Regions from separate parts of the Bradyrhizobium sp. USDA3516 genome, predicted to be linked through region 3. Evidence: predicted binding sites of a transcription regulator. Region 3 holds the regulator's gene; each other region holds the start of a gene.
What was found. Region 3 encodes LexA, which represses DNA repair genes until DNA is damaged. Its sites were predicted from a motif close to TGTTCNNNNTGTGTTCNG; they were not measured.
Positions count from the first base shown of each region.

Region 1: a site for LexA is predicted at 3,553-3,570, ahead of recA (recombinase RecA). Genes of this name have one in related genera too.
Region 2: a site for LexA is predicted at 3,956-3,973, ahead of uvrA (excinuclease ABC subunit UvrA). Genes of this name have one in related genera too.

Region 1 covers NZ_JBYGYN010000004.1:58,056-68,608, reverse strand. Annotated here, with positions in the region: gene gcvP (aminomethyl-transferring glycine dehydrogenase) at 1-1,161, shown strand, start outside; gene AC24YW_RS14520 (hypothetical protein) at 1,295-1,759, opposite strand; gene AC24YW_RS14515 (hypothetical protein) at 1,811-2,290, opposite strand; gene recA (recombinase RecA) at 2,391-3,479, opposite strand; gene AC24YW_RS14505 (hypothetical protein) at 4,584-4,784, shown strand; gene AC24YW_RS14500 (hypothetical protein) at 4,939-5,109, shown strand; gene AC24YW_RS14495 (DUF2798 domain-containing protein) at 5,690-5,947, opposite strand; gene AC24YW_RS14490 (hypothetical protein) at 6,187-6,375, shown strand; gene AC24YW_RS14485 (hypothetical protein) at 6,417-6,671, opposite strand; gene AC24YW_RS14480 (hypothetical protein) at 6,770-7,066, opposite strand; gene AC24YW_RS14475 (PaaI family thioesterase) at 7,431-7,895, shown strand; gene AC24YW_RS14470 (HdeA family protein) at 8,005-8,298, opposite strand; gene AC24YW_RS14465 (PilZ domain-containing protein) at 8,483-8,725, shown strand; gene AC24YW_RS14460 (hypothetical protein) at 9,059-9,463, shown strand; gene AC24YW_RS14455 (hypothetical protein) at 9,559-9,891, shown strand; gene AC24YW_RS14450 (DUF6691 family protein) at 9,947-10,414, opposite strand; gene AC24YW_RS14445 (YeeE/YedE family protein) at 10,420-10,553, opposite strand, start outside.
Region 2 covers NZ_JBYGYN010000006.1:390,193-400,745, forward strand. Annotated here, with positions in the region: gene AC24YW_RS21275 (HNH endonuclease) at 54-857, opposite strand; gene uvrA (excinuclease ABC subunit UvrA) at 879-3,860, opposite strand; gene AC24YW_RS21285 (outer membrane protein) at 4,139-4,837, opposite strand; gene AC24YW_RS21290 (outer membrane protein) at 5,077-5,859, opposite strand; gene AC24YW_RS21295 (single-stranded DNA-binding protein) at 6,298-6,792, shown strand; gene AC24YW_RS21300 (DUF2306 domain-containing protein) at 6,941-7,339, shown strand; gene gyrA (DNA gyrase subunit A) at 7,530-10,262, shown strand; gene AC24YW_RS21310 (hypothetical protein) at 10,346-10,553, opposite strand, start outside.
Region 3 covers NZ_JBYGYN010000006.1:278,913-289,465, reverse strand. Annotated here, with positions in the region: gene AC24YW_RS20785 (bifunctional diguanylate cyclase/phosphodiesterase) at 1-1,448, shown strand, start outside; gene AC24YW_RS20780 (S41 family peptidase) at 1,536-2,873, opposite strand; gene AC24YW_RS20775 (alpha-hydroxy acid oxidase) at 3,175-4,308, shown strand; gene AC24YW_RS20770 (HAD family hydrolase) at 4,337-4,960, shown strand; gene AC24YW_RS20765 (hypothetical protein) at 5,118-5,321, shown strand; gene AC24YW_RS20760 (molybdopterin molybdotransferase MoeA) at 5,541-6,749, shown strand; gene lexA (transcriptional repressor LexA) at 6,925-7,626, shown strand; gene AC24YW_RS20750 (hypothetical protein) at 8,025-8,459, shown strand; gene AC24YW_RS20745 (GAF domain-containing protein) at 8,664-9,605, shown strand; gene AC24YW_RS20740 (ComEC/Rec2 family competence protein) at 9,612-10,553, opposite strand, start outside.

The sequences.
Region 1 (10,553 bases), on a different contig from region 3:
GAATACGCCGGGCTGCTCGCGATCCGGGGCTATCATGCGGCGCGCGGGCAAAGCCATCGCAGGATCTGCCTGATCCCCTCCTCCGCCCACGGCACCAATCCGGCCTCGGCTGCGATGGTCGGGATGGACGTCGTGGTGGTCGCTTGCGAGAAGAACGGCGACGTCGACGTCAATGACCTCCGCGCCAAGGCCGAGAAGCATGCGAACGACCTCGCCGCAATCATGATCACCTATCCCTCGACCCACGGCGTGTTCGAGGAGCACATTCGCGAGATCTGCGACATCGTCCACTCCCATGGCGGCCAGGTGTATCTGGACGGCGCCAACCTCAATGCCCAGGTCGGCCTCTCGCGCCCTGGCGATTACGGCGCCGATGTCAGCCATCTCAATTTGCACAAGACCTTCTGCATTCCGCATGGCGGCGGCGGCCCCGGCATGGGTCCGATCGGCGTCAAGGCGCATCTCGCGCCCTTCCTGCCCGGCCATCCCGCCACCAAGGCCGATGCTCCGGTCGGCCCGGTCTCGGCCGCGCCGTTCGGGTCGGCGTCGATCCTCACGATCTCCTACATCTACATCCTGATGATGGGCGGCGAAGGCCTGAAGCGCGCCACCGAGATCGCGATCCTCAACGCCAATTACATCGCAGCGCGCCTCGATCCGCATTTCCCCGTGCTCTACAAGAACGCGAAGGGCCGCGTCGCCCATGAGTGCATCGTCGATCCCCGTCCGCTGAAGACGACCAGCGGCGTCACCGTCGACGACATCGCAAAACGCCTGATCGATTACGGTTTCCACGCCCCGACCATGAGCTTCCCGGTGCCGGGCACGCTGATGATCGAGCCGACCGAGTCGGAGTCGAAAGCCGAGCTGGACCGTTTTTGCGATGCCATGATCGCGATCCGGAAGGAGATCGCGGAGGTCGAGGCCGGCCGCTTCAAGATCGAGGCTTCGCCCTTGCGCCACGCCCCGCACACCGTGCACGACATCGCCGACGACGATTGGAAGCGCGCCTACACCCGCAGCGAAGGCTGCTTCCCCGCCGGCGTCTCGCGCACCGACAAATACTGGAGCCCCGTGGGGCGCGTCGACAACGTCTACGGCGACCGCAACCTGGTGTGCTCCTGTCCGCCGGTGAGCGATTACGCGGAAGCTGCGGAGTAAAGACGCGACGGGACGTCTCGTAGCCTCGTAGGGTGGGCAAAGCGCAAGCGTGCCCACCACCTCTCGCGAAGTTGGAAGATGGTGGGCACGGCGCAAGTGCGCCTTTGCCCACCCTACAACACCGAATGCGCCGCTAGGGCGCAATCAACAACCGGCTTTCGCGATCCCACCGCCACAACCGGTCATAGGTGAGAAGCGTGCCGCCCCACCAACGTCGAATCGGATTGTGGCGACGGAAATCTTCGCGGCCTTCCAGAACCGCTTTGCCAAATTCAGTCAGCGACAACCGGCTCCGACGATAGGCGGCGCTGCGACCTCGCGCATCGTGCGGGGCGAGCGTCGCGAGTTTCGGATCGAGACCTGCGACCGCCGGCATCGGGCCCGACGCAAGCCCTTCGAGCAACGGACCCAGCTCCCACTGGTCGAACACGCGCGTTTCGAGCAGCCCGCCCGGCTGAAACAGTTCTTTTGTACGGTTGTGCCCCCTTGCAATCAGCTCGATAAGCCGCGCCTCCGTCGCGCCCAATCCAGTGATTGGCGACGGCAGTTCAGCTAGCAATGCTTCCAGAGCCGGCTTCAGGAAAGGTAGCCTGGGCAAATCCCTTGTCAGCAACCCAAAGCAAAGTTCAGGCGTCGGCGCCCGATACGCTTACCAGGCCATGTTGGCTATCTCGAAGTCGCACTCTGCGATCTCCGATTCCCGCACCGTACGATCGCGAAGTTGCGGGCCGTCCGCTTCGCGCAGATCGAAATTGACCCGTCGCAGTCTCAGACAATCGGTGATCGATGGATGGGACCGCAGATAGTCCAGGATCCAGATCAATTGCAATTGACTGTTAGGCTCAGGGTCGAACCACAGCTCGATGAGCTCGACGCCATAGGTCTCGCAAAACCGAACCAGGCCAGTCTCCTTGTGCGCGAGACCGGTCTGAGGCAACCGGCCAACAAGATCGGACCACCGCACCTCGGGATCGCCCCTGTAATAGCCTCCCGTAAGATAGTCCTCGAGGTGGTGCGACGTAGGCAACGGCCCGCAAACGAACCGAAAGATCAACGGGACGACCATGTCAGCACGACCGGCGTGGGCAAGACCGACGCCGGAGGAACTGGTCAGGATCACACGCTTCATCGTCGACGCACCCTCACGCAAAAACGAAACGGGCACCGAAGACGTCGGCAACTCAACGTCCTCAGTGCCCGCTCCTCGCGAAAACTTTCCGCGGAAAGGCTTACTCGTCCGCCGGCTCCTCGCCGTCGGCGTCGCGCTCGGGCGTGCCGGCGAGGATCTGCTCGGCGATCAGGCCGGAATTCTGGCGGATCGCGGTCTCGATCTTGGCGGTGATGTCGGGGTTGCCCTTCAGGAACGCCTTGGCGTTCTCGCGGCCCTGGCCGAGGCGCTGGCTGTCATAGGAGAACCAGGCGCCGGACTTCTCGACGATGCCGGCCTTGACGCCGAGATCGAGGATCTCGCCCATCTTGGAGACGCCCTCGCCATACATGATGTCGAACTCGACCTGCTTGAACGGCGGGGCCAGCTTGTTCTTGACCACCTTGACGCGCGTGGTGTTGCCGACCACCTCGTCGCGCTCCTTGATCGCGCCGATGCGGCGGATGTCGAGACGGACGGAGGCGTAGAATTTCAGCGCATTGCCGCCGGTGGTGGTCTCCGGCGAGCCGTACATCACGCCGATCTTCATGCGGATCTGGTTGATGAAGATCACCATGGTGTTGGACTTGTTGATGGAGGCGGTCAGCTTGCGCAGCGCCTGGCTCATCAACCGCGCTTGAAGTCCCGGCAGCGCATCGCCCATCTCGCCCTCGAGCTCGGCCTTCGGCACCAGCGCCGCGACCGAATCGATCACCATCACGTCGACCGCACCCGAACGCACCAGCGTGTCGCAGATTTCCAGCGCCTGCTCGCCGGTGTCGGGCTGCGAGATCAGCAGTTCGTCGATGTTGACGCCGAGCTTGCGGGCATAGACCGGATCGAGCGCGTGCTCGGCGTCGATGAAGGCGCAGATGCCGCCCTTCTTCTGCGCTTCCGCCACCGTATGCAGCGCCAGCGTGGTCTTGCCGGAGGATTCCGGCCCGTAGATCTCGACGATGCGTCCCTTGGGCAGGCCGCCGATGCCGAGCGCGATATCGAGCCCGAGCGAGCCGGAGGACACCGCCTCGATGTCCATGGAGCGGTCGTTCTTGCCGAGCTTCATCACCGAGCCCTTGCCGAACTGCCGCTCGATCTGGGAGAGCGCGGCGGCCAGAGCTTTACTCTTGTCCATGGAGGATCCTTCGACGATACGCAGGGCAGTTGCGGACATTGGGTCGTGCTCCTTATGGCGAGGATTCGCGTGAGGGACAAACGGTTGCGAGGCAGCTCGGCGATAAAAGCAATGTACTCTATTTGTTCTAGGTTCGCAATATGTTCTTTCGCGGATTTTGGTACTGTCCGTATTTGACCCCAAGTGTCCGAATTTGATTTTCGCCTTGTCCTAATTCGCTTTTGATATGGGAACTGATTGTCCACTTTGGTACTTAGGAACCTCGCGCCGCAACGAGGTGAGTCGTGTCCGAGACAAGGGAAGCTGAGCCATCGTCGCCCCGGCCCCCGCAGCCGGGACCACCATGTCCGAAGTGCAAAATGCCTTCGCGCTACACCACGTCCATCCTTGACATTAAGCAGGATCGATTGGTGCCGATCTATCGGTGCTACGAATGCCGCGAAGAGGTTTGGATGTAAGGCCGCCTCAGTTGGCGACCTCTCCGTCGGGTGGGGCGAGTCTCAGCCGCTCAATTTCGTCCGCGAGAAACAAGTCGGGCTGTGCAGGCGGGAAGGCTTGTCAAAATAGTGTCTCAAAGAACCTCCATTGCCCGTTCGGTGTGGCTCTTAGCAGGGTAGTGACTGCGGTACATGCGGATTACCCACGTCTTCCGTTAAGAATTGGAAGTGCTTCCGCTCTCGCCGCTTCGTTACTGGGTCCGTTGGATTCTTCGCAGGCGTCCTAATTAGGCCAGTACCCGGATTGTCTTTCCAATTTGGTCACGACACCCACGGACTGGCCCCGCCAACTTCATCGAACCATGGCGGAGCCTCCCCCGTTATCCGGCCATGCACCGCCTATGGTATTTCGTGGCCTTCCTCGCCGTCACCGTAACCTCGTTCGGTGCCTTGGTGGCTTTTGACAGGTTCCTGGGATGACCGGAGGTCGCCGGGATCGGTGGCCTCTGTGGTTGAAGTCGCCCCGGGGTCTGACAGACCAGCCATGCCGGATCGTCAGGCAGCCGCATCGCCCTGCGTGCACAACTGAACAGACGCGGATCCATTTCCGGATCCTAATGCATCGTCACCGCGCGGACCGTGACCCCCATCGGTGATGAGACCGCTCAGCTCGCGCTCCCGCCTCCTCGCACGGAAAAAGCGCGCCATGTTCAAGCGACGACGTTTCAAGCAGCAACTGACCCTTCAGGACCGGCTCTCGGCATGGGTGACGCAGGTCCGCGAGCAGGCCTCCAGGCTTCCGCCCGGGCCGGAGCGGGACGCGCTGCTGAAGAAGGCCCGTCAGGCCGACGTTGCCAATCATCTGAACGATTGGGCCAAATCGCCGGAGCTTCAGCCACCGAAATAACCGGGCCTGCCCCGATTCCTCGAAGCGAACATGACCACATCAACGACGCGCGGTCGGCGCGCCGTCATGTTTCCGTAATCCTGCTGCACCGAACCTTTTGGCGGTCTCGGGCCTTCTGTGGGGATGGGACCGCAACTTCTGGGGATCTCTGGTCATGACGAACAACGACACGCACCACGATACGCTGAGGCGAAAGCCGCTGCTGGAGGCCGCGCACGAGGAGATGGTGAAGTTCGAGCGCAAGGAGAACGAGTTCCGCAAGAAGGATCGCGAAGAGCGCGCCGCCGAGCTCCATCTGCCGCTGAACGAGATCAAGGTTCATTAGGCGCTGCGCGGACCGGCGCCGGAGCGGCGCCGCGCGACCGCGGATGCGCAAGGTATCTAAATACTACTACTAACCCGTTGGCGAAGCGAGGAAATTGCCAAGCCCCCTACTGTGCATGGGGTTGTTTTGCCACTTTTTGAAAGGCAGGTCGCGCCGGCGCCATCGTGGGACGACCCGGCACGCCAGGTTCTGTCTGCAGCAGCGCTCTTCTACAGCACGGCCAGCAGAACCAGGCCTATCACCAGCACGACGAAGCCAGCCGCCGTCGCGGCGGCGAATGACCGCTCTACGTTATCCATATGATGCCACCCCGTTTCCGGTGCGCCACGTTTCCCCCATGGCTGCGCCGAACGGATGAAAATCTTGCCGACGGGTGTGTCCGCAGTGGTGCGGACGGATGTCGAAATTGGGACCGGTACGGGGCCTGTCTGCGGCCTTTCGCTCGCGCGCCTGCCGGCGGTCCGCCCCGTCAGGCTGTCGTCAGCTCACGCAGCTATGGTCGCCCGGCTATGGTGTTGCAGCCCAGCACCCAGCCTCCAACAACTCTCACCCCGCCTGGCTCTGCCCCGGCGGGGTTTTTTCATGCCTGCCGGCCGGCCCGGGACTCCCGCTCCTCGCGGGTCAGGCGCAGCGAGACCGCGCGAATCGCGGGCGCCGCCAGCAGCACGACCGGCAGCATCGCGGCCCATGCGATCAGCCAGGACACCATCCAGTGCCGCACGAAGAGCATCGGGCTGCCGGCGGGAAAGCTCGCAACTCCCGCCGCGATCAGAGAGGTCAGCCCGGACTGGATGATGCCGAAGACGAAGTGCGAGTAGCGGCGGGGAATACCGAGCATGAAGCGCCCATCCTTGCTTGCCGGGATCAGCAAGCAAGGCACATGCCGTCAGGCTGAAGCGGAACCTGCGCGGGTTGGAACTGCGCTGTGGGACCGCTGGATGCACCCCGGCCGGAGCGCAGGAACTTTGTTCATGGTCGGAGAACCACGGAGGCCGCGGGCGACGTTTTTCTTGTCTGCGGAATATTGCGACGACCAGCTTGTTTGAAGGCACGAGGGGTGAATCGTGGGAGGTGACCATGAATCACAGGGGCGTCGAGTTCACCATCACCAAGACGGCGGTTCCCGGAATCTGGCACTGGCAGTTCCGCATCGGCGAGAAGATCAAGACCGGCCAGACCGAGACCAGGATCGACCTGCTGGCGATCCGGCGCGTGCAGCTGCGCATCGACCGCGAGCTGAAGGCGATCGAGCGCAAGACGGCCTGAACCGCTTCGCGCTCATGCGCCAAAGCGCGGCAAAGAACGCGTCAGTCCGCGCTGGGCAGCCGCCGCATGGTGAATTCGATATCGCCGCCGGGTAATTCGCGCCAGGTCTCGACCTCGCTCATATAGCCGGCCTTGGGATAGCGGGCGAAGAAGGCCTGCGCCCGTTCCCGCGCCGCCGCGCGCGGCAGCGTGAAGGTCTCGCGCAGATAGCCGTCGCCAGCGGGCTGGCCGGGCTTGCCGGCCGTCTTGCGCCGGCGCGCCATCCGCTCGGCGAGATCCCGCGGACGATCGGCCATGTCCTGCCTTCCTTGACGCACTACGCTACGGACAATGTAGGGCGCCGGCCGGACCAAGAGGAGTCCTTCCGAGGAGCGTTGTGGCTCCCCGGAACGGGTCAGTTGGCGGCCGTCCCGCTCTTGGTCTTCTTCGGCGCACTGGTTGCGGCCGACGCCTTCGGCGCCGCCGGCTGCTTCGGCTGTTCGGCGCGCATGCCCCCCCAGGGATCGCTGGATGCCTTGGAATCCGGAATCTTCTTCAGCGTTTCCTTGTAGGCCTTCTCGCGCTCGGCCTCGACGGCCTTCTCCTCCGGAGACTTGGCCGGGGCATCCTGCATCAAATTGATGTTGGGCATTTGCGCGTAGACAGGTCCCGCCAGCACGGCCAGTACCGCGGCCAAACGGAAAAGCTTCATCATCCACTCCTTAAGTCTTCCATGAGGCGCGGGATCGCCCCGCGCCGTGACATCCTCGTCAGCCCGGTCACGACCCGGTGGCCGCTAGGGCCGATCCGATCGGCAGGATTTGGGCGCCTGCAGCCAATCGTCCCAGATCGGACCGCATTTGGTGCACCCGCTCAGCGCGAAACCGAGCAGGCCCATGCAAAAGACGAGGACACAGCGACGCAACATCATCCACCCCTACCCAAGCGAGGCATCATATCGGGCCAAGTCAGGCATTTTCAAGCCGACGTGGCCGGCGCGAGACCGGGTGACTTTGCCTCGCCGATGCGCGCACAATGCGGTGAAACATCCGGCAACACAGGAGAGCGCGACAGCAATGCAAACGCAGCCAGAAGCCGAGTTCGGCCTTGCCGACGCCAGGCGTATCCTCGGCGAGGTCTTTGCGCCCTGGGTCCAGGATCTCAACCTCGCGGTCGAGCGCATCGAGCATGCACAGCCCGCGGACGCCCCGGATTGGCAGCCCGGGGCGCTGTTGCGCATGCCGTTCTCGGAGCGGCTGTGCCGCAATGGCGGCGTGGTCTGCGGCCAGGCGCTGATGGCGCTCGCCGATACCGCGATGGTGATCGCGATCCTCGCGGCCAACCGCGGCTACCGTCCCATGACCACGGTCGATCAGACCACGCATTTCATGCGCGCGGTCGCCGCGTCCGACGTGCTGGCGGATGCGCGCGTGGTGCGGCTCGGGCGCACCATGAGCTTTGGCCGCGTCACGCTGCTCTCGGCCGCGGACGGCAAGCCGGCCGCGATGGTGTCGAGCGCGTTCGCGATGCTGCCGGGGTGAAATGCGCTCTGAGACCAAGAGAGCCGCGCGAAGCGCAAGGCTCGACGCGGCTCTCGATGGAAATCGAGTCGGAAGCGCGCTCGCGCTTCCCGTCATTGCGCCCGCAATGTCACTTGCCGAGGATCTCGTCGGCCGCGGTGACGACGCTGACGGTCGGATTCTTTCCGCAATAGGCGCCGAACTTCTTGGCATTCGCGATGAAGACGTCGGTGTCGATGATCGCGTTGTCCTCGTCGCCCTTGTACCAGCCGTCCATCCAGGTCAGCACGACCGCGATGTTGTCCTCGCCGCTCTCGAGGAACTGCTTGCAGGACATGGTCGAGAGATCCCACTTGGCGGCGTGAGCGGGCAACGAGGCCAGCGAGAGCGCTGCCGCGAACAAAATCGAAAGCGAAGTCTTCATCAATATCTCCATCGGCGCGTCACGCCATAAAGGAAAAGGCTCTTTGGGGAGGCTCTTTGGAGGGGCTCGCCGCTCCAACGTCGTAAACAAAGTCTGAAACGCCGTGCAAGTAGCGCCAGTATTGAGTTTAGTTCAACGTAATTTCCATGCACTATCTTCGCAATCATCGACAGGACTGACTCGGATGATTGAGAAGCGCACATCGCAACGTCACCGTGTTTTCAAGGGCGGAAAGATCACCTTTGAAAACAGCGGCATTGCTTGCACGGTGCGCAACATGTCGGCGGGCGGCGCGGCGATCGACCTCGACACTCCCGTCATGTTGCCGCCATCGGTCACGCTCTCGATCGCGTGCGACGATTTCGTACGGCATTGTCGCACAGTTTGGCGCAGCGACAAGCGCGTCGGCCTCGCTTTCATGCGATAGCGGGCGCGATGTGAACGAAGGTTCGCATCGCGTGCACATCACGATCACGATTGGCTCGCAATCACGCAACGACCGCGAGCGATGATGAGACCGCAACCTCGATCGGCTCGGCGCCGGCCCTGCGCCTGCGCCGAGGCGGTCCTCAGCGCCGACACTGCGGCCGCAATGGCCAGAAGCCGCATGTCAGCAATCCCCCGCCTATGGGGTACAAACCAGCCCGCAATCGCGGAATAGCAATGTCGCTGGTTCCAGGACTTCAGCAAATCTTGATCGGCCGCGACTTCGTCGGATCGCAATCGTGCCTATCTGTTGGCCCGCAGGGGACCTTCACGGATGTTGCGGATCATTGCTCATGCGGCGCTGCTTTTCGCCGCGCTTGCGCTCGGTGCCTGCGGCTTTGCCGACAGCCGCGCACCGGTGCCCGAATTCATGCGCATGAAGGAGGCCGAGCAGCCGCCGCCGGAGGCGCCGCCCGACGTCAAGCACGTGGTGCGCGAGCAGATCGACGTGGTCTTTGTTGCAACCTCCTATCCGCGCGAGGTTCACGTCGCCCCGCCGCATCGTGAACTGCGAGGACCGGGCTGGACCGCGTGCGTCCGCGCGCAGCTCACCTCGGCGACCGGTACGTCGCTCGGCGCCCAGACCTACATCGTGACGATCAACGCCGGCAAGGTCGTGGACCGCCGGCGCGCCGACGCCGACGACATCTGCGGGACGGAGACCTACGAGCCGATCTAGGAAACCGCCTAGGTTCCGGGAAAAACCTGTAGATGACCCGGAACGATCCACCGCCTCCCCTTCTTGTTACCGCCGAGGGCAGTTTCGAGGAGGACATGATGAGGACGTTGACTATTGCGCTGGTGGCTGGCGTGGGTGCCTTGGCCGCCGCCTCGGGGGCCAAGGCTTCCGATATCTATATGACCAGCGAATACACCAATCCGGATCTCGTGCAGCAGGTGCGACTCGTCTGCGACGAAGACGGCCGCTGCTATCGCACGCGCGGCGGGTCGCGCGTGATCGTGCGCGATTCCTACAATTCCATGCCGCGCGACCGCTACTATGAGCGCCGGACCTATCATCGCCACTACGATGACGGCCCGCGCGCCGGCGTCGGCATTCGCGCGCCCGGCGTCAGCGTCGGCGTGGGCGTCGATGACCGCTGGTGAGCGATGAAGGCTTGATGGTCGGGACCGGACGAGATTGTTCGCCCGGCCCGTGACCTCAGGTTTCGAGTGGATCGGCCGGCGTGACGAAACGCGTCAATGACGGCAGGTGAGCGATGAAGCGGGCGAGCGCCATGCCGGCGCACATCGCCACGACGAAGATGACGGCCGAGAGCGAGCCAAATCCGAGCGCGGTCAGTGCCGGCCCCGGGCAAAAGCCCACCAATCCCCAGCCGATCCCGAAGATCGCCGGACCAGCGACGATCCTGGGATCGATGTCTCGCCGCGTCGGCAGATGGAATCGATCGGCGAAGAGCGGACGCGCGAGCTTCAGGACGCGGCTGAAGCCGACGAAGGTCACCGCCACCGCCCCCGCCATGACGAAGGCAAGGCTCGCATCCCATGTCCCTGCCGGAATGCCGCCGACGTCCAGGAAGTTCAGCACTTTCGCTGGGTCTGACATTCCGGAGACGATGAGGCCGAGGCCGAAGATCAGCCCGATCGCGAATTGAACCAGGATTGCCATCGCCATCAGCTCCAGTGCCGCATCACGAACACGGTCGCCATGCCGGCGGCCATGAAGGTGATGGTCGCAACCAGGGAGCGCCCCGACAGCCGCGACAGGCCGCAAACGCCGTGGCCGGAGGTGCAGCCGCTGCCCCACA
Region 2 (10,553 bases), 110 kb from region 3:
GTGATGTGCGAATGCTCTAAGTTTGCGTGCAGTGCCAATTCTCAGACAGCGGCTTATGTGTGGGTCTTTCGTGTTCGGTTTCCCCGCCTCTTTGTAGGGGAAAGCTCTTGCTTGGCCAGGCCGAGAAATCCAGCCTTCCGATAGTTCGCTACAGAGCGGAAAAATTCTAGTTGGTCATAGCTGTTTTGATCGCTTGCCTTTTCAGAGATATACGAAAACAAACGAGGATCGTGATGAGGATCTAAACCAGCATGGCAGGTGTGACATAGAGTTATCAGGTTCTTTGGATCCGTGACCCCGCCCTTTTCCCACGGGCGTATATGATGAACATGCAAGACTACATCCGTATTGTCGTCCGGACGACGTCCGCAGATTCTGCATCTCCGTCCATCTCGGTCGAATATTCGCATTCGTAGCTTTGGTGTAGGCGCGCGTCGGAACGCGGTAGCATCGAACATTTCGGGCCCTTGAAACCCGAAAGGGCCGTGGGCAATTGTTGGATGAGGACGCAACTGATTCGGAAATATCCGCTCTGCAAGCTTGTGCTCCACAAGCGCGTTTCCGCCCGCCACCAGGAAGATAGTCAAGTCGTCAACTGTGTGAACGTAGCAATACGGCAGCTCTAAAGTTTTCCAGATGTCGGCAAAAGTTGCGTAGACAAGACGGCTTCTTCGAATCTCATGTCGGCGATCGTCTGTCCACCCCACCCATTCAGTCTGAGTGCCAAAGACTACGTTCAAGTTGTCGTCAGCTGTCAGCGTAATCGCATGATACAGGCAATCTGAATTGGAAGACGGCTCTTGCATTGACGCAAGACGCTCGTCGAGATCGACCTGTTTAGCCGCTCCGTCGTTCATGAAAGCCCTGCAATAGAGATTCTACTCCGCCGCCTCGCTCGCCGCGCGCCTCCGCTTCGGCTTCCGCGCCTTCTCCAGCACCGGAGCCAGGAATTTCCCCGTATAGCTCCGCGGCGCCTTGGCGATGTCCTCCGGCGGGCCCCAGGCGACGATCTCGCCGCCGCCGTCGCCGCCTTCGGGGCCGAGGTCGATGACCCAGTCGGCGGTCTTGATGACTTCGAGATTGTGCTCGATGACGACGACCGTGTTGCCTTGCGCGACCAGCTCGTGCAGCACCTCCAGCAGCTTCTTGACGTCGTGGAAGTGCAGGCCGGTGGTGGGCTCGTCCAGGATGTAGAGCGTGCGGCCGGTGGCGCGTTTTGACAATTCCTTGGCGAGCTTGACGCGCTGGGCTTCGCCGCCCGAGAGCGTCGTCGCTTGTTGGCCGACATGGATGTAATCGAGGCCGACGCGGTGCAGGGTCTGGAAGGTCTCGCGCACGCGCGGCACCGCCTTGAAGAACTCGGCGGCTTCCTCGACGGTCATGTCGAGCACGTCGGCGATGCTCTTGCCCTTGAACAGCACCTCCAGCGTCTCGCGGTTGTAGCGCTTGCCCTTGCAGACGTCGCAGGTGACGTAGACGTCCGGCAAAAAGTGCATCTCGATCTTGATGACGCCGTCGCCCTGGCAGGCCTCGCAGCGGCCGCCCTTGACGTTGAAGGAGAAGCGGCCGGGCTCGTAGCCGCGCGCCTTGGCTTCGGGCAGGCCGGCGAACCATTCGCGGATCGGCGTGAAGGCGCCGGTATAGGTCGCCGGGTTCGAGCGCGGGGTGCGGCCGATCGGCGACTGGTCGATGTCGATGATCTTGTCGATGTGCTCGAGACCCTCGATGCGGTCGTGCGGGGCGGCGCCCTCGCTGGCATTGTTGAGCTTGCGCGCGATGGCGCGGTAGAGCGTGTCGATCAAGAGCGTCGACTTGCCGCCGCCGGAGACGCCGGTGACGCAGGTGAACAGGCCGAGCGGAATCTCCGCCGTGACGTTCTTGAGGTTATTGCCGCGCGCGTTCACCACCTTGATGGTGCGGCGATGGTTCGGCGGGCGCCGTTCCGGCACCTCGACCTCGAGCTCGCCGGTCAGGTACTTGCCGGTCAGCGATTTCGGGTTGCGCATGATCTCGGCGGGCGTGCCTTCGGCGACGATGTTGCCGCCATGCATGCCGGCGCCGGGGCCGATGTCGAGCACGTAGTCGGCGAGGCGGATGGCATCCTCGTCATGCTCGACCACGACCACGGTGTTGCCGAGGTCGCGAAGTCTCTTGAGGGTGTCGAGCAGGCGGGCGTTGTCGCGCTGGTGCAGGCCGATCGAAGGCTCGTCCAGCACGTAGAGCACGCCCGTCAGCCCCGAGCCGATTTGCGAGGCGAGGCGAATGCGCTGGCTCTCGCCGCCGGACAGCGTGCCGGAGGAGCGGGACAGCGTCAGATAGTTGAGGCCGACGTCGAGCAGGAAGGTGAGGCGCTCGCGGATCTCTTTCAGGATACGACCCGCAATCTCGTTCTGCTGGGCGTTCAGCGCCTCCGGCACGGTCTCGAACCATGCGCCGGCGCCCTTCACGGACAGCTCCGAGATTTCGCCGATGTGCTTGCCGCCGACCTTGACGGAGAGCGCCTCGGGCTTGAGTCGAAAGCCCTTGCAGCCCTCGCAGGGGACGTCGTGGAAATACTTCGCCAGCTCTTCGCGCGCCCATTCGCTCTCGGTCTCGCGATAGCGGCGGTTGATGTTGGTGATGACGCCTTCGAACGGCTTCTTGGTGTCGTAGGAGCGCACCCCGTCCTCGTAGGAGAACTTGATCTCGTCCTCGCCCGAGCCGTAGAGGATCGCGTTCTGCGTCTTCTTCGGCAAGTCCTTCCACTTGGTGTCGAGCGTGAACTTGTAGTGCTTGCCGAGCGCGGTCAGCGTCTGCACGTAATAGGGCGATGACGACTTGGCCCAGGGCGCGATCGCGCCCTTGCGCAGCGTCAGGTCCTTCTCGGGGATGACGAGGTCCTCGTCGACATGCTGCTCGACACCGAGGCCGCCGCAGGCGGGGCAGGCGCCGTAGGGATTGTTGAAAGAGAACAGGCGCGGCTCGATCTCGGGGATGGTGAAGCCGGAGACCGGGCAGGCGAACTTTTCCGAGAACAGGATGCGCTCGGGCCCGCTCTTGTCGTGGATTTTTGCCGTTTTCTTCTTTTCCTCCGCAGGCGCAGAAGCCGCGGGCGCATCGGCGAACTCGACGACGGCGAGGCCTTCGGCGAGCTTCAGCGCGGTCTCGAAGCTCTCGGCGAGGCGCTGGCCGATGTCGGCACGCACCACGATGCGGTCGACGACCACGTCGATGTCGTGCGGAAATTTTTTGTCGAGGCTGGGCGCTTCCGCCAGCTCATGGAAGGTGCCGTCGATCTTGACGCGCTGAAAGCCCTTCTTGAGCCATTCGGCGAGCTCCTTCCTGTACTCGCCCTTGCGGCCGCGCACGACGGGGGCGAGCAGATAGAGGCGGGTGCCCTCGGGCAGCGCCAGCACGCGGTCGACCATCTGCGAGACGGTCTGGCTCTCGATCGGCAGGCCCGTGGCCGGCGAATAGGGCACGCCGACGCGAGCCCACAAGAGGCGCATGTAGTCGTAGATCTCGGTGACGGTGCCGACCGTGGAGCGCGGGTTCTTCGACGTCGTTTTCTGCTCGATCGAGATTGCCGGCGAGAGGCCGTCGATCTGGTCGACGTCGGGCTTCTGCATCATCTCCAGGAACTGGCGCGCATAGGCCGATAGCGATTCGACGTAGCGGCGCTGGCCCTCGGCATAGATGGTGTCGAAGGCGAGCGAGGATTTGCCGGAGCCGGAGAGGCCAGTGAACACCACCAGCTTGTCGCGGGGAATCTCGACGTCGATGTTCTTGAGGTTGTGCTCGCGCGCGCCGCGGATCGTAATTGCGCGCAGGCTCGAGCCCGCGTTCTGTTGTTGGCGCTTCGCCTTGATCACTTCATCCATCCGAGTTGCCCTCAAGGAAGCCCAAAGGTGCGCGATCGCGCCAACGTCAAGGCACGCATCGCCCGGAACCGGGATCGGCGCCGATGGGTATGGCAGCGAACGTAGGAAGAACGGCGGCGGATTTCCAGTGGGACTTGCGAATCGTCAACGGATTGTTGGCGTGCTGGCGGGATCTGGCAGCAGGAGCGTTCGGAACCGCTCCGGGAACGCGCAAGCCAAACCAAAAAGGCCGGCACGAGGCCGGCCTTTCGTAACGCGGGGTGCGTCAGAGACGAAGCTCAGTACTTCGCGACGACCGGGCCGCCGAAGTGATAGTTCACGCCGACCTGCACGGTGTGGAGGTCGAGGGTGCCGGTGTTGACCGGAAGGCCGATGCCGGAGAAGTAGGTCTCGCCGCCGAGGCTGCGATAGAGGTACTCGCCCTTGACCGACCACTGCGGAGCGAAGAAGGCCTCGACACCCGCACCAACGGTCCATCCCGAATGCCACTTGCTGTCGGAGATGCTTGCGATCGGGGAGCTGACGGTGATCTTGTTGTCGATCCAGGCGTAACCACCCGTGGCGTACAGCAGGACGCTCGGGGAAGCGAGCCAGCCGATGCGGCCACGCACGGTGCCCAGCGCGTCGATGCGCGAGGTGGTGGTCACGGGAAGGACGGCGCCGCCGAAGAGACCTGGGACGGTCGCCGAGGCGTTCACGTCAGCCCAAGCGCCGTCAGCTTCGATACCGAACACGACGTTGGAGGCCTGCCAGTTGTAGCCGGCGGTGCCGCCGACGAATCCGCCCTGCATGCGCGGGTCGCCAGAGCTGTTTTCCCAGGCGCCGCCGCCGACGATACCGAGGTAGAAGCCGGTCCAGTTGTACACCGCGGCGACAGGCGGGGGAGCCTTGGTGTACGGGCGAGCCGCGAGATCAGCAGCCGAAGCGGGGGCCGCAAGAGCGAACAAACAGGCCGAAGCCAACAAAACCTTTTTCATTTTCAACTTAATCCCAGTCCCAGTTTCTGTTGTTGCCTTCCGTCACGGAAGGGTATCGGACTCGACGGCCCAACTGACGTGTCTCTACACCAGCAAAGCCGCAAGTTGTGTCTCCGAAAAGCCACAACAGCCGAAAAGGTGATGGTAACTGGCTTATTTGCGTCCGGGAATCGGGGCGCAAAAAAAGAAGGGCCGGCGCTGGGGCCGGCCCTCCATTCGCTCGCAAGATCAGAGGGATATCAGTACCTCGCGACCAGCGGGCCGCCGAAGCGATAGTTCAAGCGCACCAGACCCATGTCGACGTCTTGGCGGATGCGATCGCTCCCGAAGAAACCGCCCGCAGGCGTCGTGAAGGTGATCGTGCGGTCGCCGAGGAAGATATGGTTGTACTCGACGCCGAGCGTCCAGTTCGGAGCAAATCCGAATTCCAGGCCGGCGCCAACGCTGCCGCCCCAGCGGGTCTCCCGAGCCGACGCCAGCAGCGCGCCGGCGCCCGGCGTGCCGGCCGCGGCATAGACGTCGTACTTGTCTCCGACCACGGCGCCGCCGCCCTTCACATAGAGCAGCACGTTGTTCCAGGCGTAGCCCACCTGGCCCGTGATCAGGCCAAAAGCATCGATGTGGGAGCGGTTACGACTACCAGTGACCAAAGGGGTTCCAGGGAAGAGGGTGCTGACGTTGTCACCCGAGAAGTCAGCCCAGTTGCCCTGGCCCTCGAGGCCGAACACCCAATTGGCCGACTGCCAGCGATAGCCGATCTGGCCACCGACCGTGCCGCCGGTCGCATTGTGACAGCCTTCAGCCACCAGAACGCCCGTGGCTGGCGTGACGAAGTCCCAGCACTTGCGGCTGGTGCCGCCGCCGCCGTTGATGCCGATGTAGAAGCCGCTCCAGTCGTAAACCGCCGCGACGGCCGGAGCCGGAGCCTTGGTGTAGGGACGCGCGGCCATGTCCGCCGCGCCTGCCGGAGCCGATAGCCCCAAAGCCATTGCACTGATTGCACCAAACAGAATCTTATTCATTGCAGTCTCCCCAAAGTTTCGTCCGCTTCATGAAGTCCCCGAAGCGGCTGACCAGATGCGACGCTCGTATGAATCAATTCCGAGGCAAAGGTAGCCTAAGGAAAGGGCAGAGTCCGTCTCCGGAATGCCACACTTGCCGCCCAAATGAAATGGAACAACTTACTGAATTTTAATCGGTTTTCCTCGTTCACGGGAACCCAAAAAAGTTCCATTGGAGTGCGCTCATTATTTTGGCAATGGGCCAGAATCGTTGCCCCATTGCGGCGAGGAACAAATCTGGAACAAAATGGAAGGCGATGCTATATGTGGGGATAACCCTGGCAGTGGCAGGCTGATCGGTGCGCGCAAGCGTATAGGGTCGCCCTAGCGGGCGCGGAGGAACGCGGGCAGCGGATTCGCCCTTTTGAAATTCAGTGGCATTCGGAGTGGAGAGCGGCGATGGCGGGAAGCGTCAACAAGGTCATTCTGGTTGGAAATCTCGGCAAGGATCCCGAAATCCGCCGCACCCAGGACGGGCGGCCGATCGCGAATTTGAGCATCGCGACCTCGGAGACCTGGCGCGACAAGAACACCGGCGAGCGCAAAGAGAAGACCGAGTGGCATCGCGTGGTGATCTTCTCCGAGCCGCTGTGCAAGATCGTCGAACAATATCTGAAGAAGGGCGCAAAGGTTTACGTCGAAGGCGCGCTCCAGACCCGCAAGTACACCGACCAGAGCGGCGTCGAGAAATACTCGACCGAGGTCGTGCTGCAGGGCTTCAACTCGACGCTGACGATGCTGGATGGTCGCGGAGGTGGCGGCGGAGGCGGCAGCTTCGGCGACGAGCCGGGCGGCGATTTCGGCTCCTCCGGCCCCGTCAGCAGCGCACCGCGCCGTCCCGTTGCCGCCGGCGGCGGCCGCAACAGCGACATGGATGACGATATCCCGTTCTGAGGCCAACCAGCGGGCGCTCGTCCTTTGCAGCGGTGTGCTCGCGTGCCGCGCTTGGATTTCTCGTCAATCAACGGGCAAAGCTTGATTTTCTGAGCTTGCCTCATGTTGTGCGTCAGACGGCGAGCCGCTGCCGATCGGGGGCTGCTGCATGAGTCTTGGACCGCTTCTTGCTGCTGCGCCGGCGATCCCGCTGCATGCCTTCGCCGCAATGGCTGCATTCGTCCTCGGGATTGTTCAGTTCATCGCCCCCAAAGGCACCCTTCCGCATCGGACTCTGGGCTGGGTCTGGGTGGCGCTGATGCTCGTCGTGGCGCTCAGCTCGTTTTGGATCCACGAGATCCGTCTGGTCGGTCCATGGAGCCCGATCCATCTGCTCTCGATCTTCTCTTTGGCGATGCTCGTGCTTGGGGTGATGGCTGCAAGAGCTCACAATGTTCGCCGCCACAAGATCACGATGGCCTCGATCTTCTTCGGCGCACTCGTCATTGCCGGGCTGTTCACCTTCATGCCCGGCCGGCTCATGCACGCGGCGGTTTTCGGACCTTGAGCAGGGGCGAAATTCACTCTCCGGCGCAGGAGCGCCGACCCCCAAAAGCGGTCCGGAAATAACTTCCAGTCGTGGCGGTAAGTCCATGAAAAAACGAACGGAAAAAGCGCTTCCTGAGGCCCGCCAAGGGTGGTTATCAGGGGTGCGATGCGCTATATGATTCCCAGACAAAAACTCACCGGATTCCCCCTTGGCTGACGACGACAACAAGCCCGGCGACCAGCCGGCGCAACCCTCGGACATTCGCCCCGTCTCCATCCTCGACGAGATGAAGAAGTCCTACCTCGATTACGCCATGAGCGTGATCGTATCGCGCGCGCTGCCCGATGCGCGCGACGGCCTCAAGCCGGTGCATCGCCGCATCCTGTTCTCGATGAACGAGCAGGGCTTCACGCCCGACAAGAAGCACAAGAAGTCCGCCGGTATCGTCGGTGACGTCATGGGTAAATATCACCCGCATGGCGACCAGGCGATTTATGACGCGCTGGTGCGCATGGCTCAGGACTTCTCGATGCGCGCGCTGCTGGTGGACGGGCAGGGCAATTTCGGCTCGGTCGACGGCGATCCGGCGGCGGCCATGCGCTACACCGAATCCCGCCTGACCAAGATCGCGCTGAAGCTGCTCGAGGACATCGACGGCGACACCGTCGACTTCCAGGACAATTACGACGGTTCGGAGAAGGAGCCGGTGGTCCTGCCGGCGCGGTTCCCGAACCTGCTGGTCAACGGTGCCGGCGGCATTGCCGTCGGCATGGCGACCAACATCCCGCCGCACAATCTCGGCGAGGTCATCGACGGATGCATCGCGCTGATCGACAACCCGTCGCTGACGATCGACGAACTCAACAACATCATCCCGGGCCCGGATTTCCCGACCGGCGGCATCATCCTCGGACGCCAGGGCATCCGCAGCGCCTATCATCTCGGCCGCGGCTCCATCGTGATGCGCGGCAAGGTCACGTTCGAGACCATCCGCAAGGAGCGCGAGGCGATCGTCATCACCGAGATCCCGTATCAGGTGAACAAGGCGACGATGGTCGAGCGCATCGCCGAGCTCTACAAGGAAAAGAAGATCGAGGGCATCTCGGATCTGCGGGACGAGTCCGATCGTGACGGGTATCGCGTCGTCGTCGAGCTCAAGCGCGACGCCGTGCCCGACGTCGTGCTGAACCAGCTCTACAAATTCACGCCGCTGCAGACTTCTTTCGGCGTCAACGCCGTCGCGCTGGATAGCGGCCGTCCGCAGACGATGAACCTGAAGGACATGCTGACGATCTTCGTCGGCTTCCGCGAACAGGTCGTCACGCGCCGGACCAAGTACAAGCTGCGCAAGGCGCGCGAACGGGCGCATGAGCAGGTCGGCCTCGCCATCGCCGTTGCCAATATCGACGAGATCATCAAGGTGATCCGGACCTCACCGACACCCGCCGCCGCGCGCGATACCCTGATGACGCGCGACTGGCCGGCGCGCGACGTCGAGGACATCATCACGCTGATCGACGACCCGCGCCACCGCATCAACGAGGACGGCACGATCCGCCTGTCCCTGGACCAGGCCAGGGCCATCCTCGAGCTGCGTCTGGCACGCCTCACCGCGCTCGGCCGCGACGAGATCGGCGGCGAGCTGTCGAAACTCGCCGGCGAGATCGGCGAGTATCTCGAGATCCTGCGCTCGCGCGCCCGCATCCTCGACATCATCAAGACCGAGCTTGCCGAGGTGAAGGCGGAGTTTGCCACGCCGCGCCGCACCGTGATCATGGAGCAGGAGGGCGAGGTCGAGGACGAGGACCTGATCCAGCGCGAGGACATGGTGGTCACGGTCTCGCATGCCGGCTACGTCAAGCGCGTGCCGCTGTCGGCCTATCGCGCCCAGCGCCGCGGCGGCAAGGGCCGCTCGGGCATGCAGACCCGCGACGAGGACTTCGTCAGCCGGCTCTTTGTCGCCTCGACCCATACGCCGGTGCTGTTCTTCTCCTCGCGCGGCCAAGTCTACAAGGAAAAGGTCTGGCGGCTGCCGATGGCGGCGCCGAACGCGCGCGGCAAGGCGCTGATCAACATCCTGCCGCTGGAGCAGGGCGAGCGCATCACCACCATCATGCCGCTGCCCGAAGATGAATCGACCTGGGGCCAGCTCGACGTGATGTTCGCGACCACGGGCGGCAACGTCCGCCGCAACAAGCTGTCCGACTTCGTCGACGTCCGCCGCTCCGGCATCATCGCCATGAAGCTCGACGACAACGAGGCGATCGTCGACGTGCAGATCTGCACCGAGCGCGACGACGTACTGCTGACCGCGGCCGGCGGCCAGTGCATCCGCTTCCCCGTCACCGACGTGCGCGTGTTCACCGGGCGCACCTCGATGGGCGTGCGCGGGATCGCGCTCGGCGAAGGCGACAAGGTGATTTCGCTGGCGATCCTGCGCCACGTCGACACCAGCTCGGACGAGCGTTCGGCCTATTTGAAGATGCGACGCGCGGTTGCGGGCGAGGCCGCCGCGGAAGAGGCGCCGGCCGATGCCGAGGCCGAGGAGATTTCGGGCAGCTTCCAGCTCCCGCAGGAGCGCTATGTGGAGATGTCGGCGCAGGAGCAGGTCGTGCTCACCGTCTCCGTCAACGGCTATGGCAAGCGGACCTCGTCCTACGAGTACCGCACCACCGGCCGCGGCGGCAAAGGCATCGTCGCCATGAGCGTCAACAACCGCAACGGCAACCTGGTCGCGTCGTTCCCGGTGGAGGATGCCGATCAGATCATGCTGGTGACCGACAAGGGCCAGCTGATCCGCTGCCCGGTCGAAGGCATCCGCATCGCCGGCCGCTCGACGCAAGGCGTGATCGTGTTCGATACCGCCGAGGACGAGCACGTGGTGTCGGTCGAGCACATCACCGAAGAGGCCGAGAACGGGAACGGGACGAACGGGGAGTAGGGAGGCGAATAGTGAGCAGCGTAGGCGTTGCCGCTCCATATTCGCTATTCGCCTCTGACCATTCGCCGGTCTGACAGCCCCGACTACGGCGTGCGGTCGGCGGTCACGAGGCGCGCCTCGCGGACATTGGCCTTGCTGCCGGCGCGGCGCAGGCAGGACGCCTCGAAATTCGGCCAGGCCTGCTGCGAGCAGTCACGGCCGACGGTGCGGATATCGAGCCGGTCGCTCTTGGCCAGCGGCTGCGGCACGCTGGCTTCGACGGTCGGGGCAAAGCCGGGCAGGAGGGTGAGG
Region 3 (10,553 bases):
CCGCCGACGGCCGTTCGATCCACATCCTCAACGAGCCGCTCGCGGATGGCGGCTGGGTGGCGACCCACGAGGACATCACGGAGCGCCGGCGCATCGAGGAGCGCATCACCCACCTCGCCCATTACGACGCGCTGACGGATCTGCCCAACCGCACCATGTTCCACGAGCATCTGCGGCAGGAGCTGGCCGCGGTCCGCGACGGCGAGCAGATCGCGGTGCATTACGTCGACATCGACGAGTTCAAGGGCGTCAACGACGCGCTCGGCCATCTCGTCGGCGACGAGCTGTTGAAATCGATCGCGACGAACCTCCGCCGCTGTGCGGGCCCGGCGGACTTCGTGGCGCGCCTCGGCGGCGACGAATTCGCCATCGTGCAGGGCGCGGTGACGTCGTTGGATCAGGTCAACGAGCTCGTCGCGCGGGTCTTCGAAACCATCCGCACGCCGGTCGACTGCATGGGCCATCATCTCACCAGCGACGCCAGCATCGGTATCGCGCTCGCGCCGGAGCACGGCACGGCGCTCGACCAGATCCTGAAGAACGCGGACATGGCGATGTACGCGGCCAAGTCCGCCGGGCGCCGCACCTACCGCTTCTTCGAGCCTGACATGGACGCCAAGGTCCGCGAACGCCGCCAGCTCGAGGGCGACCTGCGCCACGCCATCGCGCAAGGACATCGCGAAGGCGGCCTCGAGGTCTACTACCAGCCCTGCCTCGGCCTGAAGGACGACCGCATCACCGGCTGCGAGGCGCTGGTGCGCTGGCGCCATCCCGAGCGCGGCTGGGTCTCGCCGGCCGATTTCATCCCGATCGCCGAAGACACCGGCCTGATCAACGAGATCGGCGAATGGGTGCTGGCGACGGCGTGCCGGGACGCGGCAAGCTGGCCCGACGACATCCGCCTCGCCGTCAACGTCTCGCCGGTGCAGTTCAAGAGCGGCACGCTGGCGCTGAAGATCATGGCGGCGCTCGCCGCGTCGAACCTGCCGGCGAGCCGGCTCGAGCTCGAGATCACCGAGGCGGTCCTGATCCGCGACGACGATGACGCGCTCGCGATCCTGCACCAGCTCCGCGCCATCGGCGTGCGCATTGCGCTCGACGATTTCGGCACCGGCTACTCGTCGCTGAGCTATCTGCACCGCTTCCCGTTCGACAAGATCAAGATCGACCGCTGCTTCGTCGAGGACATCGCCCGCCCCGACGGCTCCGCCAGCATCGTTCAGGCCGTCGTCAACCTGGCCGCGGCCCGCCGCATGACCACGACGGCCGAGGGCGTCGAGACCGAGGAGCAGCAGCGCCTGCTCCGCACGCTCGGCTGCTCCGAGATGCAGGGCTATCTGTTCAGCGCCGCCAAGCCCGCCGACAAGATGCTGGAGCTGTTCGCGCTGCACCGCAGCCGGCTCGCCCGGCGCGAAGGCAGCGAGAGCCGCCGCCGCGAGGTCGGTTAGGTCGGATCCCCGAAACGGCGCCGCAAACGAAACCGCCCGGAAGCGGTCATCCGCTTCCGGGCGATCCAGTATCCGGCGTCGTGAGGTCTAATTCGGCACTGCAGCCTTCGTCGCAGACTTGGCGGCGACCTCGTTCGCAGGCGCGCCGCGGAGAAAATCGAACGCCGCATGCAGGGCCTTGTCGTCCTTCGCTTCCGGCGGGACGTAGGATTGCGATCCGGTCTGCTCGCCGCCCTCGCCGGCCGACAGATGTCCGCGCATTTGGGATTCCGCCATTGTGTCCATCCGGCCCTTCAGCTCGGGCGGCACGTCCTGGAGGATCTCGATGTCGGGCGCGATGCCCTGGGCCTGGATCGAGCGGCCCGACGGCGTGTAGTAGCGCGCCGTGGTCAGCGCCAGCGCGCCGTTGCTCGAGCCGAGCGGAATGATGGTCTGCACCGAGCCCTTGCCGAACGATCGCGTGCCGATCAACGTCGCGCGCTTATGGTCGTGCAGCGCACCGGCAACGATCTCCGAGGCCGAGGCCGAACCGCCGTTGATCAGCACCACGATCGGCTTGCCCTTGGTGAGGTCGCCGCCATGGGCAGTGAAGCGCTGGGTTTCTTCCGGACTGCGGCCGCGGGTCGAAACGACCTCGCCGCGCTGCAGGAAGGCGCTCGACACCGACACGGCCTGGTCGAGCAGGCCGCCCGGATTGTTGCGCAGATCGACCACGTAGCCGGCAAGCTTCTCCGGCGGGACCTGCCTGGAGACCGAGGCGATCGCCTTCTTCAGGCCGTCGGTGGTCTGCTCGTTGAACGAGGTGATGCGGATATAGCCGATGTCGCCGTTCTCGACGTGGAAGCGCACCGGGCGCACATGGATGATCTCGCGCGTGATCGTAACGTCGAGCGGCGCATCCGCGCCCTTGCGGATGATGGTGAGCTTGGTCTTGGTGTCGACCGGGCCCTTCATCTTGTTCACTGCCTGCTCGAGCGTCATGCCCTGCACGGCCTCGCCGTCGATCTTGCCGATGAGGTCGCCGGACATGATGCCGGCCTTCGAAGCCGGCGTGTCGTCGATCGGCGAGACGACCTTGACGAGGCCATCCTCCATCGTGACCTCGATGCCGAGCCCGCCGAACTCGCCGGAGGTGGTCTCCTGCATCTCGGTCCAGGACTTGGCGTTCATATAGCGCGAATGCGGGTCGAGCGAAGTCACCATGCCGGTGATCGCGCCCTCGATCAGCTTGGCATTGTCCGGCTTCTCGACATAGCTGGCCTTGACCCGCTCGAATACGGCGCCGAACAGATTGAGCTGGGCATAGGCATCATCCGCGCTCACTGCCGCCCGCGCCGCCCATACGCCGCCCTGCGGGCTGGCGATCAAAAGGGTCAGGCACGCTCCCGTGAGCGCGCCCAGGGGGAACAGCAGGGTTTTCCGCATGAAGGTGCCCTTTTGCTTGGCGTTTCTCTTGAGGCCGGCAGACGCCATGCAAATGGCGATCCAGCCCACCTCTCACAATACCATTCCGGTTTCTTCAAGGCCGGGATGCCACGCCGGCGGATACATCGAAGAAATCCCTTCGCCTTGGCCTAAACTTTTGGCAACGTTCCGAAACTGTTTCGAAGCAACACGACACTGGTCGGGCCCCGACGCCTCGCAGCTATGCGATTTTAGGATGGTTTTGGAGGGCCGGACGCGATAGGCGATGGCGACAAGACTTCAAATTCTCGGGAGGACAACAATGAATGAAGCGCCCCGCATCCGGCAGGAACGGAACGTCGAGCTCGGCGCCAGCGACGAGCCGTTCCAGAACCTGCACGAGTTCATCCGGAAGGCGCGCGTCAACCTCAACCAGAATGCCTGGGACTACATCGTCGGCGCCGCCGAGACCGAGACCACGATGCGGCGCAACCGCATGGCGCTCGACGAGATCGCCTTCCGCCCACGCGTGCTGCGCGACGTGCGCAGGGTCGATGGCAGCGTCGAGCAGTTCGGCCGCAAGCTGCGCCTGCCGGTGGTGCTGGCTCCCGTCGGCGCACTCGAGATCTTCGATCCGGATGGCGCGGCGAGCGTCGCGCGCGCTGCAGGCAGGTTCGGCGCGGCGCACATGCTGAGCTCGGTGTCCGAGCCCGGCCTCGAGGCGACCGCCGAGGCTGCCCCCGATGCCTTGCGTCTCTATCAGCTCTATGTCCGCGGCGACGATACCTTCGTCGCCGACGTCGTCAGCCGGGCCGAGAAGAACGCTTACGCCGCCTTCTGCCTGACCGTCGACACCGCCCATTACAGCCGTCGTGAACGTGACATCGCCAAGCGCTACGTTCGCGAGAGCCGCCTGCGCGCCACTGGCGGCGATTTCCAGAAGGGCCTGGAGTGGCGGACCGTGAAGATGATCAAGGACAGCTTCAAAATTCCGCTGATCCTCAAGGGCATCGCCACCGCCGAGGATGCGCAGATCGCGCTCGATCACGGCGTCGAGTGGATCTACGTCTCCAACCATGGCGGACGCCAGCTCGACCACGGCCGCGGCGCCATGCACGTGCTGCCGGAGATCGTCGACGCCGTGAAGGGCCGCGCCAAGATCATGGTCGACGGCGGCTTTTGCCGCGGCACCGACATCGTCAAGGCGATCGCGGCGGGCGCCGACCTCGTCGGCATCGGCCGGCTGCAATGCTGGGCGCTGGCGGCAGCCGGCGAAGCCGGCGTCGCGCGGATGCTGGAGTTGCTCGAAGACGAGGTGCTGCGCTGCCTCGGCCTTCTGGGCGCCACCTCATTCGCCGAGATCGACAAATCCTGCCTACATCCGGCGACCGCCACCAACGCGCCCAGCGTGTTCAGCGCGTTCCCGCTGTTCGATCACGAGCCCTATCGTTACTGACGCGCCACACTGACGTGAAAAGGACGCAATGACATCGCTCTCTCCCGGCAGCGCGGATGCGCTGCTGTTCGACCTCGGGCGCGTGGTGCTCGACATCGACTTTTCCAAGGCGATCGCCTGCTGGGCGGGACATGCCGGCTGCCAGCCCGAGGCCATCATCGCGCGCTATGTGCGTGACGAGGCCTACCGGTTGCACGAGATGGGCAAGATCAGCGATGCGGACTATTTCGCCTCGCTGCGGTCCTCGCTCGGGATCGGCATCTCGGATGCGCAATTCCTGGAAGGCTGGAACGCGATCTTCGCCGGCGAGATGCCTGATATCGCCGAGCTGCTGCCGCGCGCGGCGAAGCAGATGCCGCTCTACGCCTTCTCCAACACCAATCGGCCGCACGTCGACTATTTCTCAAAGGAATATGCCGATCTGCTCGGCCATTTCCGCGAGCTCTATCTGTCCTCCAGCATCGGCCTGCGCAAGCCGGATGCCGAGGCCTTCGACCATGTCGTCGCGGCGATCGGCGTGCCGGCCGAGCGCATCGTATTCTTCGATGACCTCGCCGAGAACATCGAGGGAGCACGGGCGCGCGGCTTGACCGCCGTGCATGTCACCTCGCCGCTCGATGTCGGGAACGCATTGAAGGCGCTGGGCATCTGAGCCGCGGACAGCCCGGAGCGCGATCACTCCCGGAACAAAATTTGCCGAAAATGTGGAACCCGCTCCCTTTGTGCATTTTTATACAGAGTTCCGGGAACGGAATACCACCTTTCGGACTCATGAGTCCGTTGGGGACTTCTACATTGGACTGATCGACGTGCTGGGCAAGACCTATCTCACCAAGCAGGCTTCTCTCCTGCTCGAATTCGCCAGAACCACCTCCGATTCTGACCTCTCCGCCAAGCTGATCAGCAAGGCCGCCGACCTGAAATCCCAGGCCGATCCGCTGCCCGACAAGGATCAGGGTCCCAAGCCGCCCGACGTCGCGGATTTCAGTCCCGGCGATCCGACGGAGCGTTGACCGATGCTGGCCGTGGCGCTCGTCATTGTCGTCCTGGCCATGGCGATCCTAGTTCCGGTCTATCTCGCCTTTCTCATCATGCCGCGGCGGAGTTGAGCTGACCTCCTCCACCCCGCGATCACGCAGGATAGATCATCCCCCGTGCTGCTTTGCCTCACGGCTGCACTCGGCTAGAACTCTCGCCGCCCATTGACTGATGTGCTCAGCAGGAGTTCGCCCGTGGCCCTGATGCCGGTTTCTGACGCGCTCGCCGCGGTGCTGGCCGGCGCAGAGCCGCTGGCTGAAGAGAAGGTTTCGCTCGACGAGGCCTATCATCGTGTGCTCGCCGGCGACATCGCGGCGCGGCGGACGCAGCCACCGGAGGCGATGTCGGCGATGGACGGCTATGCCGTGCGCGCGGCCGACGCGACGATCGATTCCAGGCTGACCGTCGTCGGCGAGGTGGCGGCGGGTCGGCCGTTCGCGGGACGCGTCGGCCCCGGCGAAGCCGTGCGGATCTTCACCGGCGGCGTCGTTCCCGACGGCGCCGATGCCGTCGTGATCCAGGAGGACACGGCTGCCGACGGCAAGCATGTCACGATCAAGGAAGCCGCCATTTTCGGCCGGCACATCCGCGCTGCAGGCATCGACTTCCGTGAAGGCGACGTGCTGCTGCGCAAGGGAATCCGTCTCACCGAGCGCGATCTCGCCCTCGCCGCCGGAATGAACCATCCACATCTCGCCGTCGTCCGCCGCCCGAGGGTCGCGATCCTCGCCACCGGCGACGAGCTCGTGATGCCGGGCACCGCGCCTGGTCCCGGCCAGATCGTCTATTCCAACGGCTATGCCCTGCACGCGCTCGCCCGCAGCGAGGGCGCCGAGACCATCGACCTCGGAATTGCCGCCGATACGCTGGAGGCGACCTCCGCCGGCATCCGCCGCGCGCGCGAGGGCGGCGCCGACATCCTGATCACGACCGGCGGCGCCTCGGTCGGTGACCACGATCTGGTCCAGCAGGCGCTCAAGGGCGAAGGCATCGCGATGGCGTTCTGGAAGATCGCGATCCGGCCCGGCAAGCCGATGATGCACGGGAGGCTCGGCCCGATGCGCGTGATCGGCCTGCCCGGCAATCCCGTGTCGTCATATGTCTGCGCCTTCCTGTTCATGGTGCCCTTGATTCGCGCTCTCGCGGGCCGTTCAGCGATTCATCATCAGCGCGAGCGCGCCGTGCTGGGCCGCGATGTCGCCGCCAACGACCAGCGCGAGGACTATCTGCGTGCGCGGCTGGAGGTGCGCGACGACGGCACGCGCGTCGCCCTTCCCGTCAGCCATCAGGACTCCTCCCTGCTTGCGAATCTCGCTGCGGCACAGGTACTTCTCGTGCGGGCTCCGTTCGCCCCCAAGGCCGAGGCCGGCACGCCTTGCGAGGTGCTGCGGCTCCCGGCCTGAGCTGCGAGCCACACGCATTCCGCGAGCTTGGCCGCGTTCACCGTAAATTAAGCAGTTGCGGAACACATATCGAACATATAGTGTCCGTTCATGATTTGTTTCGAGGATGTAGCGGCCTAGTGCCGACTTCATCGTGTCGGAATCGAACGACATCAACCGGGGGACTTTGGTCGAGATGTTGACGCGCAAACAATACGAGCTTCTGCGGTTCATCAGCGAGCGTCTGAAGGAAAGCGGCGTGCCGCCGTCCTTCGACGAGATGAAGGATGCGCTCGACCTGCGCTCGAAATCAGGCATCCATCGCCTGATCACTGCGCTCGAGGAGCGCGGCTTCATTCGCCGCCTGCCCAACCGTGCCCGTGCCATCGAGGTGATCAAGCTGCCCGAGCTCCAGGCCGCCGCCGGCAATCGCCGCGGCTTCACCCCGAGCGTCATCGAGGGCAATCTCGGCAAGGTGCGCGCGAGCTCCAGCCCGCCCGCGGACGAGGGCGAGCGTCCGGTCGCGGTGCCCGTGATGGGCCGCATCGCCGCCGGCACGCCGATCGAGGCGCTGCAGACCCGCAGCCACACCATCAGCGTACCGCCGGACATGCTCGGCTCGGGCGAGCACTACGCGCTCGAAGTGCGCGGCGATTCGATGGTCGAGGCCGGCATCCTCGACGGCGACATGGCGCTGATCCAGCGCAACGAGACTGCCAATACCGGCGACATCGTGGTGGCATTGATCGACGACGAGGAGGCCACGCTCAAGCGCTTCCGCCGCCGCGGCGCCTCGATCGCGCTCGAGCCCGCCAATGCCGCCTACGAGGTCCGCATTCTTCCGCCGAACCGCGTGAAGATACAGGGCAAGCTGATCGGGCTTTACCGGAAGTACTGATACGGGAAGTCTCAAGCGCCTCGCGCGCTTCGATCGGCATCGTCGATCCAGCATCGGAGCGGATGCTTGTTCGCTCCGGCCGGACGGTTTCTCTGGTTCTGCGCCGACTGTCCGGCCCTCTTCCCGCGCGACATCCGCCGCGCGACATCCGCCCATGCAGGCCCGCAGCCATTTCTGCTTCGCCGGCAGAGTCGTGCCGGCCGTGCCGATAGCTCCGGCCGAATGCAAGGACGCGAGGTTTGTTCCTATTGAATCCGGGAAAGATAATGTGATCGCGCGCTGCGGACGCGAGCCGCAGATTTGCCCATAACCGAGCAGAGCGTTGCAGGCTTCCACTCTGATAGAGGCCTGCGCCTCGAAAGAGACGCGGGTCGCTATTCCAGCATGAGGAGCACCCGATGTGTGACTACAGCCTGCATGCCGTCGCGACGCGCCCCGCCGAGGTCGGCGAGACGATCGTCACGACAACCTTCCGCGGCACCTCGACGCGCGGTTTCGCTTCCGAAGCCGATCTCTCCGTCGCGGTCTGTCTGCTGCCGGGGACGGAGCTCGCTTTCGCCGACAACGTCCGCTACGACAACCGCTGGATCTGGACGCGCACCGTGAACTCCCGCGTCGGCAAGTTCGGCAAGATCGACCCGCACATTCCCGATCGCCATCATGACGCGATCGAATTCCCCGACGGCAAGTACGTGCTGGTGACGCAGCTCGTCGAAGGCCAGCGCGCGACCGTGCTGCAATTGCCGGTGACGCAGCCAGCCCCCGAGCGCGAGCACAAGCCGCAGATCATCGCCGACACGCGGCCCACGATCACGCGCCTGCCGATCGGCTGACGCCCATCGGCCGAAAGGCCGAGCCCGGGATTGAAATTGCCGTCGCCGGCCGAGGCCGGCGAGCCCGGTGGGTTTGTGTTTCAGGACATTCGATCGGTAAGCCCGTCGCCGCACGAAGTTTGGGCCGTCCTGCCTGAATTTTGAACGTCCGCTCCGCAGCCAAATGACCGATGCTGTCGTGGTTCGAGGCGGCGGACACGCTCGATGAAGACCTTTATTCGCGTCGTTGAACTCTGGATACCCGACCGGACGCGCATGCGGCTGGAATTCGGCGGCGGCCTCTACGGTGAAGGGCTGTCCGCGTTCAAGGCCGTCAGCGAAGAGCTGCACTTCGGATACGACGAGGGACTTCCAGGCAAGGCCTGGGCCTGTGGTCACCCCGTCATCCTCACGAAATTCGCCAACTCCTATTTCAAGCGGACCGATCAGGCCGCTGCGGCCGGCCTCACCTGCGGCGTGGCGGTGCCGGTGTTCGCGGGCGAATTCCTGCAAGCCGTGCTGGTGCTGTTCTGCGGCGACGACGAGGCGCATGTCGGCGCGATCGAGCTCTGGCACAACGATCCTGATCTCTCGCACGAGATGGGGCTCGTCGATGGCTATTACGGCACGGCGGACATGTTCGAATTCAACTCCCGCCACACCAGATTTCCGCGCGGCTTCGGCCTGCCCGGACGCACCTGGAAGGCGGGCCTGCCGCTGATCATCAAGGACCTGCACGACGCCAAGAGCTTCCTGCGCTGGGAGGACGCCGCCAAGGTCGGGATCAATCTCGGCGTCGGCGTGCCCTACCGAACCGGCACCGACCAGACCTGGGTTCTGACATTCCTCTCCGCGCAGGCAACGCCGATTGCGCGACGCTTCGAGATCTGGGTCCCGAACGAGGCCCGTTCGGCGCTGGTCTTTCGCGCCGGCGATTGCAGCGCGCAGACCGACCTCGCCGCACGCTATGCGGCGCAGTCCATCGCCAAGGGGGAAGGCAGCATCGGCGGCGCCTGGGCCGTCGGCATGCCCGCGCTCAACGACGATCTCACCAGTGACGGCTCGATCGCCGGCTCCGAAGCCCGCGCAGCCGGGCTGAGCCGAATGGTGGCCCTGCCGGTCATCGGCAACGGAAGGCTTGACGCGGTGCTGGCCTGGTATTTGTGATCCGCGTCAATCGTCGGCCTGCAAGTCGGCCTCCGATGGCGTTGCGTCCCGGTTGCGGGGTACGGCCGCCTTCGGCACGAGGCTGCCGTCGAAATCCCCCTCGCCGGCGCCGGCCGGCAGCCAGGGACGGCTTGCTCCCCTCGCCCTCACCACCTGCACCGAAAACCCCTCTCCGCTGCGCGTCAGAGCCAGTGCGCCCTGACTGGCAAGACGGGCCCGATCGACCACCATCGCCGCGCAATCGGACGGCGCCGGCCGCGCCGTCACCACCAGCGCGGCGCGGCTGCAATCATCGGCCAGCGCGTCGATGCGCGTCGCTAGCGCGATGAGCCGTCCGTCCGCGAGCGGCGCCACGCAGCCGGACTCGTCGCACGACACCCCGCTCGCCAATGAGGCGTTGCCGGCATCGCGCGGATCGGCATCGGCAGCCAACCACTCTTTCAGCAGGAAGCTGTCCTTGCCGGCGCGGATCACATGCAGGCGCCCATCCCCGCCCCGGACCGCGACGCTCGCACCATCCCCGGCAATCAGGATGTCGGGCTGCCGCACCGACAGTCCCCAGAGGATCGCTGCCAGCAGCACGAGGGCGCCGGACCAGCGCAAGGGCGTGCGCAACAGGCCCATAACAATGAGCCCGAGGCTCGCCGCGACCAGCGGCGCGATCCCGAAGGCAGGAATGCGGCCGACCGCGCCCGGCAGGGCCGCCACCCAGCGCGCGACCAGGACCATCCACTCGATGCCGATTCCCATCAACCACCAGAACACGCCGTCGAGCCCGAAGGGCGCCGCGAGCAGTCCGAGCAGCCCGGCCGGCATCACAAGCGCCGAGACCACCGGCATGGCGCCGAGGTTGGCGAGCACGCCGTATGGGGTCACGCGATGGAAGTGGAAGGCGGCGTATGGCGTGGTCGCGAGCCCCGCGATCAGCGAGGCCAGGAACAGCATCGC